Celeribacter indicus: one gene and its partners. The protein of the gene in region 2 interacts with the protein of the main gene of each other region in a pairwise test. Links are inferred from orthologs where the notes say so. Each region holds a gene or a part of one and is shown on either strand. Other genes may lie near its edges.

Region 1 (4,391 bases), 620 kb from region 2 along the record:
CCAGAGCCGTTATCTCGCAGTCTATGACGAGCCGGCCCTGGCCGAGGCCGCGACCCGGCCGCGCCGGCCGATTATCCTTGGCCTGACGCTCCTGCTGCTCAGTGGCCTCTGGGGGCTCGGGCTTCTGATCTTCTACTCGATCAAGGACAGAAGATGACGATCCGATTGCACAATGTCTCGATGTCCTTTCGGACCGGAACCCGGCGCAAGATCGTGGCGGACAGGCTCTCGATGGAGTTCCGGCCCCGGCAATGCGTCGCGATCCTGGGGCGGAACGGCGCCGGGAAATCCAGAGAGTGTCCGACCTTTTGTGTATGGCTGATCCGGTTCATGCTGCACCGAAAGGAAGCATGAATGACTATTTCGAAAGACATCTTGGACGAACTGCTTAAGGGTGTGGAGCGCCCTGAGGATCTGCTCGGCGATGCCGGGCTGATGAAAGAGCTGAAGATCAAGCTCATGGAACGAATGCTGGGCGCGGAGCTGACGGCGCATCTTGGCTACGAGGAAGGCAAAGACGCTCCACCCGGCCAGACCAACCGCCGCAATGGCGCCTCGAGCAAGGTGCTGAAGAGCCAAGACGGCGAACTGCCGCTGGCGGTGCCTCGCGACCGCGACAGCAGCTTCGAGCCCGAGCTGGTGAAGAAGGGCCAGACCCGGATCGACGGGATCGATGACAAGATCATCGGGCTTTATGCGGCCGGGCTGACGGTCCGGGACATCCAGGCTCACCTGCTTGATCTCTACGGCCTGAAGGTCTCGCCCGACCTGATCAGCCGCGTCACCGATGCGGTGCTGGACGAGGTCAGGGAATGGCAGACCCGCGCGCTGGATCGGATGTATCCCATCGTGATCTTCGACGCTCTACGGGTGAAGATCCGTGACGCCGACAGCCGGACAGTGAAGAATAAGGCCGTCTACGTCGCCCTGGGCGTCACCCGTGATGGGAGCCGTGAGGTTCTGGGCCTGTGGACCGCCGAGAACGAGGGCGCCAAATTCTGGCTCTCGGTGATGAACGAGTTGAAGAACCGGGGCGTGCAGGACATCCTGATCGCGGTCGTGGACGGGCTGAAGGGCTTTCCTGAGGCCATCACCGCCGCGTTCCCGGACGCCATGGTCCAGACCTGCATCGTGCATCTGGTGCGCCATTCCCTGAATTTCTGCTCTTGGAAGGACCGCAAGGCCGTGGCTGCGGACCTACGCCGGATTTACAGTGCCCCGACCGCCGATATGGCCGAGGCCGAGCTCGATGCCTTCGAGGAGAAATGGGCCGGGAAATACGCCTCCATCGCCCCGGCCTGGCGCCGGGCATGGCAGGAGGTGATCCCGTTCTTTGGTTTCGATCCCGCGATCCGGAAAATCATCTACACCACGAATGCCATAGAAAGCTTGAACCGCGTGATCCGGAAAACGATCAAGACGCGGGGCTCCTTCCCGACCGACGAGGCCGCAACCAAGTTGATCTATCTGGCAATCCGCAAATTCGAAAAGGATGGCCGAAATGTCCGGGAATGGTTTGCAGCCCGCAACCAGTTCGCCATAATGTTCGGCGAGCGCTTCGACGCTTGAGTATCTGAAACCGCATGGGCCGGGCCAGATACACATAGTTCATGACACTCCCGAAATCCACCCTCCTCCAGATGATCGCCGGAATGATCCCACCGCAATCGGGCCGGATCGAGGTCACGGGAACGGTGTCCTGGCCGGTCGGATTCGCGGGCTCCTTCCACCCCGATCTCACCGGCGCCCAGAACCTGCGCTTCGTGGCGCGGGTCTATGGCGTCGACACGCAGCACCTTGTCGATTTCGCCAGGGAAGTGTCCGGCCTCGGCGCCCATTTCGACGCGCCCTTCCGCAGCTATTCGGCCGGAATGCGCGCGCGCCTCGCCTTCGCCGCCTCGATGGGCATCGACTTCGACCATTACCTCTTCGACGAGGTGACATCGGTGGGCGACGCCGCCTTCCGGGAGAAGAGCGAGGCGGTGATCCGCACGCGGCTGAAGAGGTCGGGCGCGATCCTCGTATCGCATTCCATGGGGCTGGTGCGAAGCCTCTGCGACGCAGCGGTCCTCCTCGAAGACGGCAAGGCGATGTGGTTCAACGACGTTGCGCGCGCGATCCGCCGCCATCAGTCGATGCTGGAGGCCTGACCGCGCCGCATGTCACTCCCGCCCCAGATGCCGCTCTCCCCGCGCCTTCGCCAGCGCGATCTGCCGCTGGCGCTCGCGGAACCGCTCCTTGCGAGCGGCATCGAATTCGTCCACGCAACGGGGACAGGAGACGCCTTCCTCGAAAGCGGGATGTGCCTTGTCCTCCGGCAGGATCGGGCGGCGGCAGGCGTGGCACAGTTCGTGCGGCCCCTCGGCAAGCCCGTGCCCGATCGACACGCGCCCGTCGAAGACGAAGCAGTCGCCCTCCCAGAGGCTCTCCTCCTCGGGCATCTCCTCGAGATATTTCAGGATGCCGCCCTTGAGGTGATAGACCTCCTCCACACCCTGCCCGAGCAGGTAGTTCGTCGATTTCTCGCAGCGGATCCCGCCGGTGCAGAACATCGCGATCTTCTTGTTGTGGAAGCGGTCCCTGTTCCTTTCCCACCACTCCGGAAATTCGCGAAAGCTCCGGGTTTGCGGGTCGATCGCGCCACGGAACGTGCCGATCTCCACCTCGTAATCGTTGCGTGTGTCGATGACCGCCACATCCCCGGAGGAGATCAGCGCATTCCATTCCTCCGGCGTACAATAATGTCCGACCCGCGCCTTCGGGTCGACATCCGGCTGGCCCATGGTGACGATCTCGCGCTTGATCCGCACCTTCATCCGCGCAAAGGGCTGGTCTTGCGCGGTCGACAGCTTCACCTCGAGGCCGGCGCAGCCGGGAAGGGCGCGGATATGGGAAAGCAGTTGCTCGATCGCCGCAGGCGTCGGCCCGGCCACCGTGCCGTTGATCCCCTCCTGCGCCAGAAGCAGCGTGCCCGTGATCCCTTCGCCACGGCACAGATCCAGAAGCCCCTGCCGGAGCCCGGCGGGATCGTCGAAACGGGTGAAGTGATACAGGGCGCATACGGTAAACATAATGTGCTCGATACGCCTCGCCTCCCCGTCAGGCAAGGGCTTGAAAATCATCTTCCGGCGGCTTCTTTAGAGCCATCCCGTGACAAGACATGAGGTCCCGCGATGCCGCGAAACGTCCTGATCGCCGCCTTTCTGGCCATTTCCGTCACCCTCCCGGTCCGAACCGCCCTCGCCCAGACGCCGACGGTTCCCGAAAGCCGCGCCGAGCTCCAGCTCTCCTTCTCCCCCATCGTCCGGGAAACGGCGCCCTCCGTCGTCAATATCTACGCCTCACGCGTGGTCGAGGAGCGCCTGTCCCCCTTTGCCGATGACCCGTTCTTTTCCCAGTTCTTCCGCAGCGGCCCGGCGCGCCAGCGCGTCCAGCGGTCGCTCGGCTCCGGGGTGATCGTGTCGGAGGACGGGCTCGTGGTGTCGAATTACCACGTCGTGGGGGAGGCGTCGGAGATCCGCGTGGTGCTTTCCGACCGGCGCGAATACGAGGGAGAGGTGGTGCTGGCCGACCAGGACGCCGATGTCGCGGTCCTGCGGCTCAGGGACGCGGAGGACCTGCCCGCCCTGCCGCTCGCGGACAGCGATGCGCTCGAGGTCGGGGATCTCGTGCTCGCCATCGGCAATCCGTTCGGCGTCGGACAGACGGTCTCCTCCGGCATCATCTCCGGCCTCGCGCGCTCCGGAAGCGCGATTCCGGGCGGCGCAGGCTCCTATATCCAGACCGACGCGGCGATCAATCCGGGCAATTCCGGCGGCGCGCTCGTCGACATGTCCGGCCGGCTCGTCGGCATCAACACCTCCATCCTGTCCCGCACCGGCGGCTCCATCGGCATCGGCTTTGCGATCCCCTCCAACCTCGTGCGCGAATTCACCCGGCAGGCCGAGGCGGGTCAGACCTCCTTCGTGCGCCCGTGGTCGGGTGTCACCACGCAGGCGGTGGACGATGCCGTCGCGGAGGCGCTGGGCCTGCCCAGACCCGAGGGCGTCGTGCTCGCCGAACTGCATCCGCAATCGCCCTTCGCCAGGGCCGGGCTCGCGGTCGGCGACGTGCTGCTCACGCTCGACGGCCAGCCGATCCTCTCGCCGGCCGATCTCGAATACCGGCTCTCGATCCTGCCCGTAGGCGAAAGCGTGACGCTCGAGGCGGTGCGCGCCGGAGAAACCGTCACGCTGGACCTGTCCCTGATCCCCGCGCCGGGATCCGAGCAACCCGCGCCGGTGACGATCTCCTCCCCCGGACTCCTCGACGGGCTCGTGGTCGCCGATCTGACCCCCGCGCTGGTGGAGCGATACGGCCTGCCGCTCTTGTCGGAGGGTGTGATCGTGCTC
Region 2 (4,535 bases):
GGCGCCCTGCCGGAGAGATGAAAAGGCAAAGGCACCATGGCGAAGCGTTGGTATTCGGTGAGCGTTCTCTCGAATTTCGAGAAAAAAGTCGCCGAAGCGATCAAGACGGCTGTGGCGGAAAAGGGCCTTGAGGATCAGATCGAAGAGGTCCTGGTGCCGACCGAGGAGGTCATCGAGGTGCGCCGGGGCAAGAAGGTGACGACCGAGCGTCGCTTCATGCCGGGCTATGTGCTCGTGCGCATGGAGATGACCGACGAGGGCTATCACCTGATCAACTCGATCAACCGGGTGACCGGCTTCCTCGGTTCCTTCGGCAAGCCGATGCCGATGCGCGACAGCGAGGTTGAGGCGATCCTCGGCCGCGTCGAGGAGGGCGCGGAGGCGCCGCGTTCGACCATCACCTTCGAGGTGGGCGAGCAGGTTTCCGTCTCCGAAGGGGCCTTCGAGGGGTTCGACGGCATGGTGGAAGAGGTCGACGAGGCCAACCAGCGCCTCAAGGTCTCCGTCTCGATCTTCGGCCGGGCGACGCCGGTCGAGCTGGAATTCACTCAGGTCAACAAGCGGGCCTGAGGAACGCGCGCGCCGGCTGGCGCGCGAGCCCCGTCGGGGCATGAGCCGTGGGAGGCGAGGGCGACGCGTTGTCCGGACCAGACCACACAACATGAGACCCTGTGAAACGCGTTTCGCAGGGGTTGGAAAGGAAAAGGCCAATGGCTAAGAAACTCGCAGGCACGATGAAGCTGCAAGTGCCCGCCGGTCAGGCGAACCCGTCCCCGCCCGTGGGGCCGGCGCTGGGTCAGCGCGGCATCAACATCATGGAATTCTGCAAGGCGTTCAACGCCAAGACGCAGGACATGGAGCCCGGTGCGCCGTGCCCGACCGTGATCACCTACTACTCCGACAAATCCTTCTCGATGGACATCAAGACGCCGCCGGCGTCGTTCTATCTCAAGAAGGCCGCCGGTCTGAAGCCGGTGGGCAAGCGCAACCGTCCCAAGGGGGCTGCGCTGCCGGGCCGCGAGACCATCGCGACTGTGACCGTCGCGCAGGTGCGCGAGATCGCCGAAGCGAAGATGAAGGATCTGAACGCGAACGACGTCGAGGGCGCGATGCAGATCATCCTCGGCTCCGCGAAATCCATGGGCATCGAGGTGAAGTGATGGCGAAACTTGGCAAACGTACCCGCGCGGCTCGCGAAGCCTTCGTCGGCAAGGAAAACCTCAGCGTCGAGGACGCGCTCGACCTGATCAAGGCGAACGCCACCGCGAAATTCGATGAAACCGTTGAAATCGCGCTGAACCTCGGTGTCGATCCCCGTCACGCCGACCAGATGGTTCGCGGCGTCGTCACCCTGCCCAACGGCACCGGCAAGACCGTCCGCGTCGCTGTCTTCGCCCGTGGCGCGAAGGCTGACGAAGCGCAGGCCGCCGGTGCGGATATCGTCGGTGCCGAAGACCTGATGGAAACGATCCAGGGCGGCACGATCGAGTTCGACCGCTGCATTGCGACCCCGGACATGATGCCGATCGTCGGCCGTCTCGGCAAGATCCTTGGCCCGCGCAACCTGATGCCGAACCCGAAGGTCGGCACCGTGACGATGGACATCAAGGCCGCTGTCGAAGCCGCCAAGGGCGGTGAGGTGCAGTTCAAGGCCGAGAAGGCCGGCGTCGTGCACAGCGGCGTGGGCAAGGCGTCTTTCTCCGCCGAGCAACTGGCGCAGAACATCCGCGCCTTTGTCGATGCCGTCCAGAAGGCGAAGCCGACGGGCGCGAAGGGCACCTACATGAAGAAGGTCTCCCTGTCCTCGACGATGGGTCCGGGCGTGTCCGTCTCGGTGGACTCCGCGACCGGCAACTGATCCGCGCGATCGGCTCCGACACTTTTGAAGGGCGCTCCTCCGGGGGCGCCTTCGCCTTTTCGCCGACTTGACGCTCGTCGTCGATCCGGTATTCTCACGAACGGGCGATCTGCGGGAGGTTTCTGTCGCTCCCATCTTGCCCCGCCCGGCAAACCCCGTTAAACGCAACGAGGCAAACAAGCGTGCGATTCGTCGTGCGCTGATTTGCATTTCGTCCGAGACGGTGGGTGCGGGGGATCTGCCTCGCATAATTCCTGCCCGAGACGGGAAAGACGGCAAGTTTCTCCGGGGTGATCCTCGGGCGACTTTGGCGCGGCCCCGTAACCGGACTTCGAGCCGAGGCCTGCAAGGCCGAGGTAGAATTGAGCCGGGAGGGGCAACCCTCCCATACTTGGAGTAAAACTGTGGATAGAGCACAAAAAGAAAAGGTGATCGAGGAACTCGGTCAGATCTTTGAAAGCTCTGGCGTGGTCGTCGTTGCACACTACGCAGGTCTTACGGTTGCTGAAATGCAGGATCTGCGGGCGCGCATGCGCTCTGCCGGTGGTGCAGTTCGCGTTGCCAAGAACCGGCTCGCCAAAATCGCCCTTGAGGGAACGCCGAACCAACCGATCAGCGATCTTCTCAACGGCATGACCGTTCTCGCCTATTCCGAAGACCCTGTCGCTGCTGCGAAAGTGGTCGTGGATTACGCCAAAGACAACGAGAAACTACAGATTCTCGGTGGCGCAATGGGCGGTGAAGGTCTCGACGTCACAGGTGTTGAGCGTGTTTCCAAGATGCCCTCCCGCGAAGAGCTCCTGGCTCAGATCGCGAGCTGCATCGGCGCACCCGCTTCCAACATCGCCGGCGCGATTGGCGCACCCGCTTCGAACATCGCGGGCATCCTTTCCACGATCGAGGAAAAGGCTGCCTGAGCATCCAAATGCACCTGCGTGGGTTGAAATGGCTCATGTTGGAACACACTTAAACGAACGGAAACAGTACAATGGCTGATCTGAAAAAACTCGCTGAAGAGATCGTTGGTCTCACCCTTCTCGAAGCCCAAGAGCTGAAAGAAATCCTCAAAGAAGAATACGGCATCGAGCCCGCCGCCGGCGGCGCCGTGATGGTGGCCGGCCCGGCCGGCGATGCCGGCGCGGCCGCTGCCGAAGAGAAAACCGAATTCGACGTCGTCCTGAAGGACGCCGGCGCTTCGAAAATCAACGTGATCAAGGAAGTCCGCGGCATCACCGGCCTGGGCCTCAAGGAAGCCAAAGAGCTCGTCGAAGCCGGCGGCAAGATCAAGGAAGGCGCTTCGAAAGAAGAAGCCGAAGAGATCAAGGGCAAACTCGAAGCCGCTGGCGCGACTGTCGAGCTGGCCTGAGGCCTCCGGCCTCCGGGCCAACCCACATGTCAGGCTGGACCCGATTTTTCGGGTCCAGCCGAACCTGTCTTAGGGCAGGCAAACATCCGGACCTGTCTTGGAAAGCTCCCGCCGCCCGGTGCGGGCGGGGGTTTCCCAAGGAGAGGTCGCAGCGGTCGGGAGCCCCCTTTTGGGCAGGGGGCAGGAATAGACCGCGACCCTCTGTTTCGTCAGGGCACATCTCCCGGCACCCAACGGGGCGTGTGGCTCGCGAAAAAGTGAAAAGGTATAGACGCGTATGGCATCGTCCTTCCTTGGCCAGAAACGGCTCCGCAAATACTACGGCAAAATTCGCGAAGTTCTCGAAATGCCGAACCTCATCGAGGTTCAGAAATCCTCCTACGACCTGTTCCTGAAATCCGGCGACGCCTCCGAACCGCAAGACGGCGAAGGCATCAAGGGCGTGTTCCAGTCGGTCTTCCCGATCAAGGATTTCAACGAGACCGCCGTGCTCGAATTCGTGAAATACGAGCTCGAGGCGCCGAAATACGACGTCGAGGAATGCCAGCAGCGCGACATGACCTATTCGGCTCCGCTGAAGGTCACGCTGCGTCTCATCGTGTTCGATGTGGACGAGGACACCGGCGCGAAATCCGTGAAGGACATCAAGGAACAGGACGTGTTCATGGGCGACATGCCCCTGATGACGCCGAACGGCACGTTCATCGTGAACGGCACCGAACGCGTGATCGTCTCCCAGATGCACCGCTCTCCGGGCGTGTTCTTCGATCATGACAAGGGCAAGACCCATTCCTCGGGCAAGCTGCTCTTTGCCTGCCGGATCATCCCCTACCGCGGCTCCTGGCTCGATTTCGAATTCGACGCCAAGGACATCGTCTACGCGCGCATCGACCGTCGCCGCAAGCTGCCGGTGACGACGCTGCTCTACGCGCTCGGCCTCGACCAGGAGGCGATCTGCGATGCCTATTACGACACCGTCGATTACAAGCTCGAGAAGAACAAGGGGTGGGTGACCCGCTTCTTCCCCGAGCGCGTGCGCGGCACCCGTCCGACCTATGACCTCGTCGATGCGGCCACGGGCGAAGTGATCTGCAAGGCGGGCGACAAGATGACCCCGCGCGCGGTCAAGAAGATCCTCGACGAAGGATCGGTGACCGAGCTTCTCGTGCCCTTCGACCGGATCGTGGGCAAGTTCGTCGCGAAAGACATCATCAACGAGGAAAACGGCGCGATCTATGTCGAGGCGGGCGACGAGCTCACCTATGAGATGGACAAGGACGGCACCGTCGTCGGCGGCACGCTCAAGACGTT
Region 3 (5,654 bases), 3.3 Mb from region 2 along the record:
GAGATCGCGCAGCTGCTTGGTGACCCAGAGCCCCACGTCGGTCGCTCCGGCGATCAGCACCGCATCCGGGCGCAGTGCGTAGATCGCGGCAAACTCGTCGGCGCTCTCGGGTCGTTCGACGATGGCCGGAGCGGAAAAGGCGACGTGGTCGAACCCCTCCGGCACCGGGTCCTTCGCTGCCTTCGCCGCCGCGCGCAGGATCGGCGCGTAGCCGGTGCAGCGGCACAGGTTGCCGGCGAGCACGTCCTCGTGGTCGGTCCGCCCCTGCGCATGGGCGGTGGCAAGCGACATGACGATTCCGGGCGTGCAGAAGCCGCATTGGCTGCCGTGCTCCTCGATCATCGCCCGTTGCACCGGGTGAAGCACCTCCCCGTCCGACAACCCTTCGACCGTGACCACCGACTTGCCGTGAAGCTGCGGCAGGAACAGGATGCAGGCGTTGAGCGGCTTCTTTCCCTGCGCATCCTCGACCATCACCGTGCAGGCGCCGCAATCGCCTTCGTTGCAGCCCTCCTTCGTGCCGGTGAGGCCGCGGGTTTCGCGCAGATGATCGAGCAGGGTACGTGTCGGCGTCTCCGTGACCGTCACGACCTCGCCGTTGAGCCGAAAGGTGATCTCCATATATCAGGCCGGCCGCTTTCTTGTCTCTTCGACCACGCCCGATGCGGCGGAAAGCGTGGTCCCTGTCCTAGAGAGCAAAGCCGCCCCGGCCTGGATTTGCAAGGGATTCTCGCAGGGCGTTTGCGCATAAATTGCCCGAATGATTAAAAATCGGGCGCGACAATCCCTGTGGAAAACGTGTTTTTCGCCCTTGGCGCGGTGCCATGGGGTGAGATAGCCTTGTCCGGCCATGAGCAGACCCGGTTTCATCCATCTTCGCGTCCATACCGAATACTCCCTTCTCGAGGGGGCGATGCGGCTCAAGAAGCTGAGCGGCATGGTTGCGGACATGGGCATGCCGGCGGTCGCCGTGACCGATACGAACAACCTGTTCTGCGCGCTCGAATTTTCCGAATATGCCAAGGGGGCGGGCATTCAGCCGGTCATCGGCTGCCAGGTCGACGTCGCCTATTGGGAGCCCGAGCCGGGCGGGAAGCCGAAGCCGCCCGCGCCGGTCGTGCTGCTTGCGCAGAACGAACAGGGCTATGAGCATCTGATGAAGCTCAATTCCTGTCTCTATATCGACAAGCACGGCGCGCTGCCGCAGGTGAGCCTCGAGGAACTGGAGCGCTATTCGGGCGGCCTGATCTGTCTCAGCGGCGGGGCGGAGGGGCCGGTCGGAAAGCTCGTGCAGGACCATCACCCGCGGGAGGCGCGCGCGCTGCTCGAGCGGCTGAAGGCGATCTATCCGAACCGGCTCTACGTCGAGCTCCAGCGCCATCCGGGCGAGGACGGAACCTATACGGTGGGGGAGCGTGCGACCGAACGGCCCTTTGTCGAATGGGCCTATGATCTCGGCCTGCCGCTCGTGGCGACGAATGACGTCTACTTTCCCAAGGCCGACATGTACGAGGCGCATGATGCGCTCATCTGCATCGCGGAGGGCGCCTATGTCGACCAGTCGGAGCCGCGCCGCCGCCTCACGCCGCAGCATTATTTCAAGAGCCCGGCCGAGATGGCCGCGCTCTTCGCCGATCTGCCGGAGGCGATCGAGACCACGGTGGAAATCGCCCGCCGCTGTGCGTTCAAGGCCTACAAGCGCGACCCGATCCTGCCGAAATTCGCCGATGACGAGGTGGAGGAACTGCGCAAGCAGGCCTGGGAGGGGCTCGAGAAGCGCCTCGCCGTGATCGAGCCCGCCGCGCCGCGCGAGGAGTACGAGGACCGGCTCAGGTTCGAGCTCGGGATCATCGAGCAGATGGGATTCCCCGGCTATTTCCTCATCGTTGCCGACTTCATCAAATGGTCGAAGGACAACGACATTCCGGTCGGGCCGGGGCGCGGTTCGGGTGCGGGGTCGCTCGTGGCCTATGTGCTTACGATCACCGACCTCGACCCGCTGCGCTATTCGCTGCTGTTCGAACGCTTCCTGAACCCCGAACGCGTGTCCATGCCGGACTTCGACATCGATTTCTGCATGGACCGGCGCGAGGAGACGATCCGCTACGTCCAGGAGAAATACGGTCGCGACAAGGTCGGACAGATCATCACCTTCGGCGCGCTCCTCTCGAAGGCCGCCGTGCGCGATATCGGGCGGGTGTTGCAGATGCCCTACGGGCAGGTGGATCGCCTGTCGAAGCTCATTCCGGTCGAGGGGGTCAAGCCCGTCTCCATCGAGCAGGCGCTGAAGGACGAGCCGAAGCTGCGCGAGGAGGCACGCAACGAGGAGGTGGTGGACCGGCTCCTGACCTACGGCCGCCAGGTCGAGGGGCTGTTGCGCAACGCCTCCACCCACGCGGCGGGCGTGGTGATCGGGGACCGGCCGCTCGACGACCTCGTGCCGCTCTACCAGGATCCGCGCTCGGACATGCCCGCCACCCAGTTCAACATGAAATGGGTGGAGCAGGCGGGGCTCGTGAAATTCGACTTCCTGGGGCTGAAGACGCTTACCGTCGTGCAATCGGCGATGAACCTGATCTTCAAGAACGGCCGCCCGCTCCATGTCGCGCCGGACGGCACGCGGCTCTACGAGCCGGCGGCGGGGGCCGAGAACCAGATCAACCTCATCCCGCTCGACGACGCGAAGACCTACAGGCTCTATTCGGACGCGAAGACGGTCGCGGTGTTCCAGGTGGAAAGCTCGGGCATGATGTCCGCGCTGCGGCAGATGAAGCCCACCTGTATCGAGGATATCGTGGCCCTCGTGGCGCTCTATCGTCCGGGGCCGATGGAGAACATCCCGACCTATTGCGACGTGAAGCACGGGCGCAAGGATCTCGAGAGCATCCATCCGACCATCGACCATATCCTCGAGGAGACACAGGGGATCATCGTCTATCAGGAACAGGTGATGCAGATTGCGCAGGTCATGGCGGGTTACACGCTTGGCGGCGCCGACCTTCTGCGCCGCGCGATGGGCAAGAAGATCAAGGAGGCGATGGACGCCGAGCGCCCGAAATTCGTCGAGGGCGCGAAGAAGAACGGTGTGGACCAGAAGAAGGCCGAGGAGGTCTTTGCCCTTCTGGAGAAATTCGCCAACTACGGCTTCAACAAATCCCATGCGGCGGCCTATGCCGTGGTGTCCTATTACACCGCTTGGCTGAAGGCGAACCACCCGGTCGAGTTCATGGCGGGGGTCATGAATTGCGATATTCATCTCACCGACAAGCTCGCGATCTATGCCGAGGAGGTGCGGCGGGGCCTCGATGTGGAGATCGTGCCGCCCTGCGTGAACCGGTCGCTCGCCACCTTCGACGTGGTGGATCAGAAGCTGGTCTACGCGCTGGGTGCCCTGAAGAACGTCGGCGGCGAGGCGATGCAGCTCATCGTGAACGCGCGCGAGGAGGGGGGCAAGCCCTTCGTGACGCTGTTCGACTTCGCCCGCCGCGTGGACCTGAAGAAGGTCGGGAAGCGTCCGCTCGAGATGCTCGCGCGCGCCGGCGCCTTCGACCAGCTCGACGGCAACCGCCGCCGCGTCTTCGACAGTCTCGAGGCGCTGGTGCAATATTCCGCGGCGATCCATGAACAGAAAGCTTCCTCCCAGGTGTCGCTCTTCGGCGATGCGGGAGAGGATCTGCCGGAGCCGCGCCTGTCCCCCGTGGGCGACTGGGTGGCCTCCGAACGGCTGATGGAGGAGCAGAAGGCCATCGGCTTCTTCCTCTCCGGCCATCCGCTCGACGACTATGCGGGCGCGCTCCGGCGCAAGAAGATCGCGACCCTCGCCGACGCCCAGGCCAGGGCAGAGGCCGAGGGCGGTGCCATCGTCAAGGTCGGCGTCATGGTCTCCGGCTTCCGTCCGATGAAATCGGGCAAGGGCACGCGCTATTTCCGCATGAACGTCTCCGACGCCACCGGACAGCTTGCCGGCATCGCGATGTTCCCCAAGAAGGACGAATATGACGCGGCCTATGCCATCTTCGAGGCACACGACAAGGTGGTGATCACGCTCGAAGGCCGGTTCAGCGACGGTCAGTTCGACCCGACGATCCGCTCCGTCGCGCCGATGGAGGCCATCGTGGCGGATGCGGGCGGGGCGGGGCTCAGGATCTTCTGCGACGATGTCATGGCGGTGACGCAGGTGAGCGAGCTTCTCGCCCGCGTCACGCGGGAGGCGCGGCAGCCCCCGCGCGGCGCGGTGTCCTTCTGCATCATGGCGCCCGACTATCCCAACGAGGTGGAGATCGACATTCCCCAGCCCTTCGTCGTCACCCCGGAGGTGAAGGGCGCGATCCGCTCCTTCGACGGGGTGGTGATGGTCGAGGATATGTAAGCACCGCTTACCAGTGCGGCGGGCGCTGGTCGACGAGCGGCACCGTGCCCTCCGTCTCCGACTGGCGCGCGGCCTCGGCCTCCATCAGCAGGCCGAGCCGGCGCTCCGCCGCCTCGATCACGCGTTCCTGCCGCGCAACCACGTCCGACAGCTCGTCCACGACCTTCGTCAGATAGGCCACCTGTTCCTCGAGTGTGACGATACGGGTTTCGTTTTCCATCTCTGCCTCCCATCGGCTGACACCGGGTTTGCCTGTCCATCATAGCGGGGATTCGCGACGCTTTCACCCGCGCGCGCTTGCCCCGCACCGCCCCTTGGGCTATGCCGCCCCCGAGTTCGAGACCAAAAGGGATCCGACATGGCCAAGCCCAAGAAGACTCCGCGCCCCAAGGCCATCACGCCCAAGGGCTTTCGCGACTATTTCGGCACCGAGGTGACCGAACGCAAGGCCATGCTCGATCGGATTGCCGAAGTCTACCATCTTTACGGCTTCGAGGCGCTGGAGACCTCTGCGGTGGAAACGGTCGAGGCGCTGGGCAAGTTCCTGCCAGATGTGGACCGCCCGAACGAGGGCGTCTTCGCCTGGCAGGAAGAGGCCGAGAGCGACCGGCCCGGCGACTGGGTCGCGCTGCGCTACGACATGACCGCGCCGCTCGCCCGCGTCGCCGCGCAATACCGCAACGACCTGCCCGCGCCCTATCGCCGCTACGCGATGGGGCCGGTCTGGCGTAACGAGAAGCCGGGTCCGGGGCGGTTCCGCCAGTTCTACCAATGCGACGCCGACACGGTGGGGGCCGCCTCCGTCGCTGCCGACGCGGAGATCTGCGCGATGCTCTCGGACACGCTCGAGGCGGTGGGCATCCCGCGCGGCGACTATATTGTGCGGGTGAACAACCGGAAGGTGCTGAACGGCGTGATGGAGGTCGCGGGCGTGCTCGACCCGGCCGACCCGTCGAAATTCGAACACGAACGCGGCATCGTGCTGCGCGCCATCGACAAGCTCGACAAGTTCGGGGAGGAGGGCGTCCGGCTCCTGCTCGGCAAGGGACGCATGGACGAGAGCGGAGATTTCACCACTGGCGCGGGCCTGTCGGAGGCGCAGGCCGACACGGTGATGGGATTCATGGCCGCGCGGCGCGACACAGGTGCCGAGACGGTCGAACGGCTGAGGACCCTCGTGCAGGGCTCGCAAACCGGCCTCGACGGTGTCGCGGAGCTCGAGACCATCGCGGATCTTCTCGCGTCCCAGGGCTACGGCCCGGACCGGATCGTCATCGACCCTTCC
Region 4 (4,400 bases), 1.7 Mb from region 2 along the record:
ACGAAGTTCTGGCCGGGCGAGGGCGTCGGCCTTGGCCGCGACCACACGATCTTTGCGACCACCGACGGCACGGTGACCTTCCGCAAGGGTCTGAAAAACCGCACCTTCGTGGACGTGCTTCCGGTGGCGGAGGCCGCCGAGTAAGCCGACCCCGAGACAGGGACGACGACATCGGGGGACCGGCGCAGGCCGGTCCCTTTCGCATATGAGGCGCCCGGTGCGCAGGGTCGCGATGCGGTCTTCGCGCCATCTTCGGGCGATCAACATCGCGTTAACCGGGCTGTCATACATTCGGGGGATGCTTACATGTGGCTTTCGCGGCGCGGCCAACGCGGCGCGGAATGAGGTTTTCGGGAGGAAGGAAATGGATATGCAGGTTCTGACGGAGGCGCCGGAGCGTCCCGCCCAACAGGTGATCGAGACAGAGCGCTTCGTGCTGCGCCCGCCACGGACGTCGGATGCGGGGCTTCTGTCGATGTATGCGGGCGATCTGCGGGTGGCGCGCAACTCGCGCTCCCTGCCGCACCCGATGCCGCCGGGCGCGACGGAGGCCTTCGTCGCCCGTGCGCTGAAGCCCGAGACGGAGGAAAAGGTCTGGATCCTCGACGGCTCCGATCACGGCCTGTCGGAAGTGCTCGGCGTGATTTCCCTCAAGCCGCTCGACCGCGACCAGTGCGAGGTTGCCTTCTGGGTCGGGCCCTCCTTCTGGGGCACGGGGCTCGCCCGCACCGCGCTGCGCGCGATCGTGGAGGCGAACCCGCTCGCCTGCAAGACGATGTTCGCGGCGATCTTCCAGGACAATCAGGCCTCCGCGCGCGTCGTCACCGCCTGCGGCTTCGCCTATATCGGCGATGCGGAGGCCTATTCCGTGTCCCGCGGCGCGCATGTGCCGACCTGGACCTACCTGCGCAAGCTCTGAGGCTCGGGGCCTCCGGTCGGAACGCCCCCGACATGCGCGACGCGACACGTGCCGCGGTTCGCATGATCCCGTGCCACGGGCGGCCCGGATGTGCCGCCTGCGCTGACGTGATCGGGGAGCGCAGACGGCTGTCCCGCGCGCCTTTCCGTTGTCCGGTCCCGGTGCGACGGGTGCGCAGGGACTGTCGTGCGCTGTTTCTCGTCTTCGCGGCGACGTCCGGTGCGGATCGCGGGCACCGCCCGCGGAGGCCGCGGTCGGCTCCTGACGGGGGTGCTGATGCCGGGGGCGCGGCGTCATGCCCAAGGCGGCGGAGGCCGAGCCGGCCGGCCATTTCCGCGACCGGGCGGAAGAGACCGGCGCAGGCGGGGTCGCAGAGAAGGCGCGGCGCGCCATGGGCCGTGTCGGGACCGGTCAAGCCCTCTCTGCCTGCCTCGCCCGCGGGCAGGAGGCCGCGCGCATCGAGATGATCCCCGCGCGCGGGCTTTGCGGCGCGAAACGGCAATTGAGTTTGGCCCGCGCACGGGCTACATAGCGCATCTGAACCAAAGGATGTCGCGATGAAATTTCTCGATCTGGCAAAGGTCTATATTCGCTCCGGCAGCGGCGGCAACGGCTGCGTGTCGTTCCGGCGCGAGAAGTTCATCGAGTTCGGCGGCCCGAACGGCGGCGACGGCGGCACCGGCGGCTCGGTGATCGCGGAGGCGGTCGAGGGGCTCAACACGCTGATCGACTTCCGCTATCAGCAGCATTTCTTCGCCCAGAACGGGCAGGGCGGCATGGGCAACAACCGCACCGGCAAGGACGGCAAGGATATCGTGCTGCGCGTGCCCGTGGGGACGGAGATCCTCGACGAGGACGAGGAAACGGTGATCGCGGACCTGACCGAGGTGGGCCAGAGCGTCGTGCTCGCCAAGGGCGGCAACGGCGGCTGGGGCAATGCGCGGTTCAAGACCTCGACGAACCAGGCGCCGGCGAAGGCCAATCCGGGCCAGCCGGGGATCGACCGGACGATCTGGCTGCGGCTCAAGCTGATCGCGGATGCGGGGCTTCTGGGCCTGCCGAACGCGGGCAAGTCGACCTTCCTGTCGGTGACCTCGAACGCGCGGCCGAAGATCGCGGATTATCCCTTTACCACGCTGCACCCCAATCTCGGCGTCGTCGGCATCGACGGGGCGGAATTCGTCGTGGCCGATATTCCCGGCCTGATCGAGGGCGCGTCCGAGGGGCGGGGCCTTGGCGACCTGTTCCTTGGCCATGTCGAACGCTGCGCGGTGCTGCTGCATCTCGTGGACGGCACGTCGGAGGATGTGGTGGCGGATTACGACACGATCATCACCGAGATCAGCAATTACTCGGACGTGCTCGGGGACAAGCCGCGGATTACCGTCCTGAACAAGACCGACGCGCTGCTCGAGGAGGAGATCGCGGAGAAGCGCGCGGCGCTCGAGACGGCCTCGGGCGGGCGCGTCTACACCATGTCGGGCGTGTCGCGCGACGGGGTCGACCAGGTGCTGCGCGCGCTCAAGGCGGAGATTTCCATGGACCGGCTCAGGCTGAAACAGGCCGGGGACGGGGAAGAGGACGACCAGCCTTGGCAACCCTGAGTGAGGCGAAACGCATCGTCGTGAAGATCGGCTCGGCGCTGCTCGTCGAGCGGGGCGAATTGCGCGCGCACTGGCTCGAGGGGCTGGCGGCGGATGTGGCGATGCTGCGGGCTCGCAGGGCGAAGGTGATCCTCGTCTCCTCCGGCTCCATCGCGCTCGGGCGCGGCATCCTGGGCCTTCCGCCGGGGGAATTGCCGCTCGAACAGTCGCAGGCTTCGGCCTCCGTCGGGCAGATCCGGCTGGCGCGCGCCTATCAGGAGGCGCTGGAGCCGCACGGGATCACCACGGCGCAGGTGCTGCTGACGCTCGAGGACACGGCGGACCGGCGGCGCTATCTCAATTCGCGGGCCACGCTCGACGCGCTTCTGGCACTCGGCGTGGTGCCGATCGTGAACGAGAACGACACGGTGGCCACGGACGAGATCCGCTATGGCGACAACGACCGGCTGGCGGCGCAGATCGCGGTGACGGTGGGGGCGGACCGGCTCGTGCTCCTGTCCGATGTGGACGGGCTCTACACCGCCAATCCGGCGGTCGATCCGCAGGCCCGCCACCTGCCGGTGGTCGACCATGTCACCCCCGCGATCGAGGCGATGGCGGGCGAGCCGGTCTCCGGCGTCTCCAAGGGCGGGATGAAGACGAAGATCATGGCCGCGAAGACCGCCATCGGCGGCGGCTGCGCGATGGCGATCACCCAGGGTGCGGTGGACCGCCCGCTTCGGGCGCTCGAGAACGGTGCGCGGGCGACGTGGTTCCTCGCCCACGAGGATCCCGACCGGGCGCGCAAGCGCTGGATCGGGGCGATGAAGCCGAAGGGCGAGGTGCATCTCGACGCGGGGGCCGTGCGCGCGCTCGGCCAGGGGCGGTCGCTGTTGCCGGTCGGCGTGACGGAGGTGGTCGGCCATTTCGGCCGCGGCGAACCGGTCGTGATACTCGGACCCGACGGTGTGCGCATCGGGCTCGGGCTGTCGCGCTACACCTCGGAGGAGGCGGAAGCGATCAAGGGCGCGCATTCCGAAGACATACAGGCGATCCTCGGCTATCCGGGCCGGGCCGCCTTGATACACAGGGACGATCTGGTGCTATGACGGGTGATATCGACGTGAAGGAACTCATGGCCGGGCTCGGACAAAAGGCGAAGGCGGCGAGCGCGGAGCTTGCCAGCGCGCCTGCCGAACAGAAGGATGCCGCGCTTCTGGCGGCGGCGGATGCGCTCTGGTCGCGGCGGGAGGAGATCATCGCGGCCAATGAGAAGGATCTCGCCTTCGGGCGCGAAAAGGGCCTGACGGAGGCGATGATGGACAGGCTCACGCTCGACGAGTCGCGCATCCGCGGCATCATGGACGGGCTGCGCGCCATCGCGGCGCAGAAGGATCCGGTGGGCGAGGTGATCGCGGAATGGGACCGTCCGAACGGGCTGCATATCCGGCGCGTGCGCACGCCGCTGGGTGTGATCGGCGTGATCTATGAAAGCCGTCCGAATGTGACGGCGGATGCCGGCGCGCTGTGCCTGAAGGCCGGGAATGCGGTGATCCTGCGCGGCGGGTCGGAGAGTTTCCACAGTTCCGGCGCGATCCACGCCTGTCTCCTGGAAGGACTGCGCAAGGCCGGGCTGCCGGAGGACGCGATCCAGCGCGTGCCGACGCGCGACCGTGCGGCGGTTCAGGAGATGCTGCGCGCGGTCGAGTATATCGACGTGATCGTGCCGCGTGGCGGCAAGGGGCTCGTGGGGCTGGTGCAGCGCGAGGCGCGGGTGCCGGTATTTGCCCATCTCGAGGGGATCGTTCATATCTTCGTCGATGCCTCCGCCGATCCGGAAAAGGCGATGCGCGTGGTGGTGAACGCGAAGACGCGGCGCACCGGGATCTGCGGCGCGG

Evidence for each region.
Region 1: the proteins of rplL (region 2) and trhO interact in binary tests that used the Escherichia coli proteins (3 or more experiments, as listed by UniProt). The link is inferred for Celeribacter indicus from one-to-one orthologs.
Region 3: the proteins of rplL (region 2) and dnaE interact in binary tests that used the Escherichia coli proteins (3 or more experiments, as listed by UniProt). The link is inferred for Celeribacter indicus from one-to-one orthologs.
Region 4: the proteins of rplL (region 2) and obgE interact in binary tests that used the Escherichia coli proteins (3 or more experiments, as listed by UniProt). The link is inferred for Celeribacter indicus from one-to-one orthologs.

What each region holds. Positions count from the first base shown.
Region 1 is NZ_CP004393.1:19,014-23,404, forward strand. What follows is about bases 1,118-3,947. They hold trhO (oxygen-dependent tRNA uridine(34) hydroxylase TrhO), read right to left. Parts: upstream 3,072-3,947; coding sequence 2,163-3,071; downstream 1,118-2,162. Other genes in these bases: P73_RS00085 (IS256 family transposase), read left to right, coding at 1,118-1,569; P73_RS00090 (ABC transporter ATP-binding protein), read left to right, coding at 1,611-2,150; P73_RS00100 (trypsin-like peptidase domain-containing protein), read left to right, coding at 3,174-3,947. Also shown: P73_RS00075 (KpsE/RkpR family capsule polysaccharide export protein), read left to right, coding at 1-157; P73_RS26240 (hypothetical protein), read left to right, coding at 154-354; more of P73_RS00085, read left to right, coding at 355-1,117; more of P73_RS00100, read left to right, coding at 3,948-4,391. UniProt on the Escherichia coli protein: Catalyzes oxygen-dependent 5-hydroxyuridine (ho5U) modification at position 34 in tRNAs, the first step in 5-carboxymethoxyuridine (cmo5U) biosynthesis.
Region 2 is NZ_CP004393.1:641,018-645,552, forward strand. The notes cover bases 1,562-4,535. They hold rplL (50S ribosomal protein L7/L12), read left to right. Parts: upstream 1,562-2,846; coding sequence 2,847-3,224; downstream 3,225-4,535. Other genes in these bases: rplA (50S ribosomal protein L1), read left to right, coding at 1,562-1,858; rplJ (50S ribosomal protein L10), read left to right, coding at 2,263-2,775; rpoB (DNA-directed RNA polymerase subunit beta), read left to right, coding at 3,502-4,535. Outside these bases: transcription termination/antitermination protein NusG, read left to right, coding at 37-570; rplK (50S ribosomal protein L11), read left to right, coding at 711-1,160; more of rplA, read left to right, coding at 1,160-1,561. UniProt on the Escherichia coli protein: The binding site for several of the GTPase factors involved in protein synthesis (IF-2, EF-Tu, EF-G and RF3). Is thus essential for accurate translation.
Region 3 is NZ_CP004393.1:3,893,519-3,899,172, reverse strand. What follows is about bases 477-4,569. They hold dnaE (DNA polymerase III subunit alpha), read left to right. Parts: upstream 477-850; coding sequence 851-4,369; downstream 4,370-4,569. Other genes in these bases: P73_RS19175 (SlyX family protein), read right to left, coding at 4,377-4,569; xdhA (xanthine dehydrogenase small subunit), read right to left, coding at 477-621. Also shown: more of xdhA, read right to left, coding at 1-476; more of P73_RS19175, read right to left, coding at 4,570-4,589; hisS (histidine--tRNA ligase), read left to right, coding at 4,728-5,654. UniProt on the Escherichia coli protein: DNA polymerase III is a complex, multichain enzyme responsible for most of the replicative synthesis in bacteria. This DNA polymerase also exhibits 3' to 5' exonuclease activity. The alpha chain is the DNA polymerase catalytic subunit.
Region 4 is NZ_CP004393.1:2,310,139-2,314,538, forward strand. The notes cover bases 661-3,499. They hold obgE (GTPase ObgE), read left to right. Parts: upstream 661-1,476; coding sequence 1,477-2,523; downstream 2,524-3,499. Other genes in these bases: P73_RS11640 (GNAT family N-acetyltransferase), read left to right, coding at 661-919; P73_RS11645 (hypothetical protein), read left to right, coding at 1,215-1,451; proB (glutamate 5-kinase), read left to right, coding at 2,511-3,499. Outside these bases: rpmA (50S ribosomal protein L27), read left to right, coding at 1-144; more of P73_RS11640, read left to right, coding at 371-660; more of proB, read left to right, coding at 3,500-3,611; P73_RS11660 (glutamate-5-semialdehyde dehydrogenase), read left to right, coding at 3,608-4,400. UniProt on the Escherichia coli protein: An essential GTPase which binds GTP, GDP and possibly (p)ppGpp with moderate affinity, with high nucleotide exchange rates and a fairly low GTP hydrolysis rate.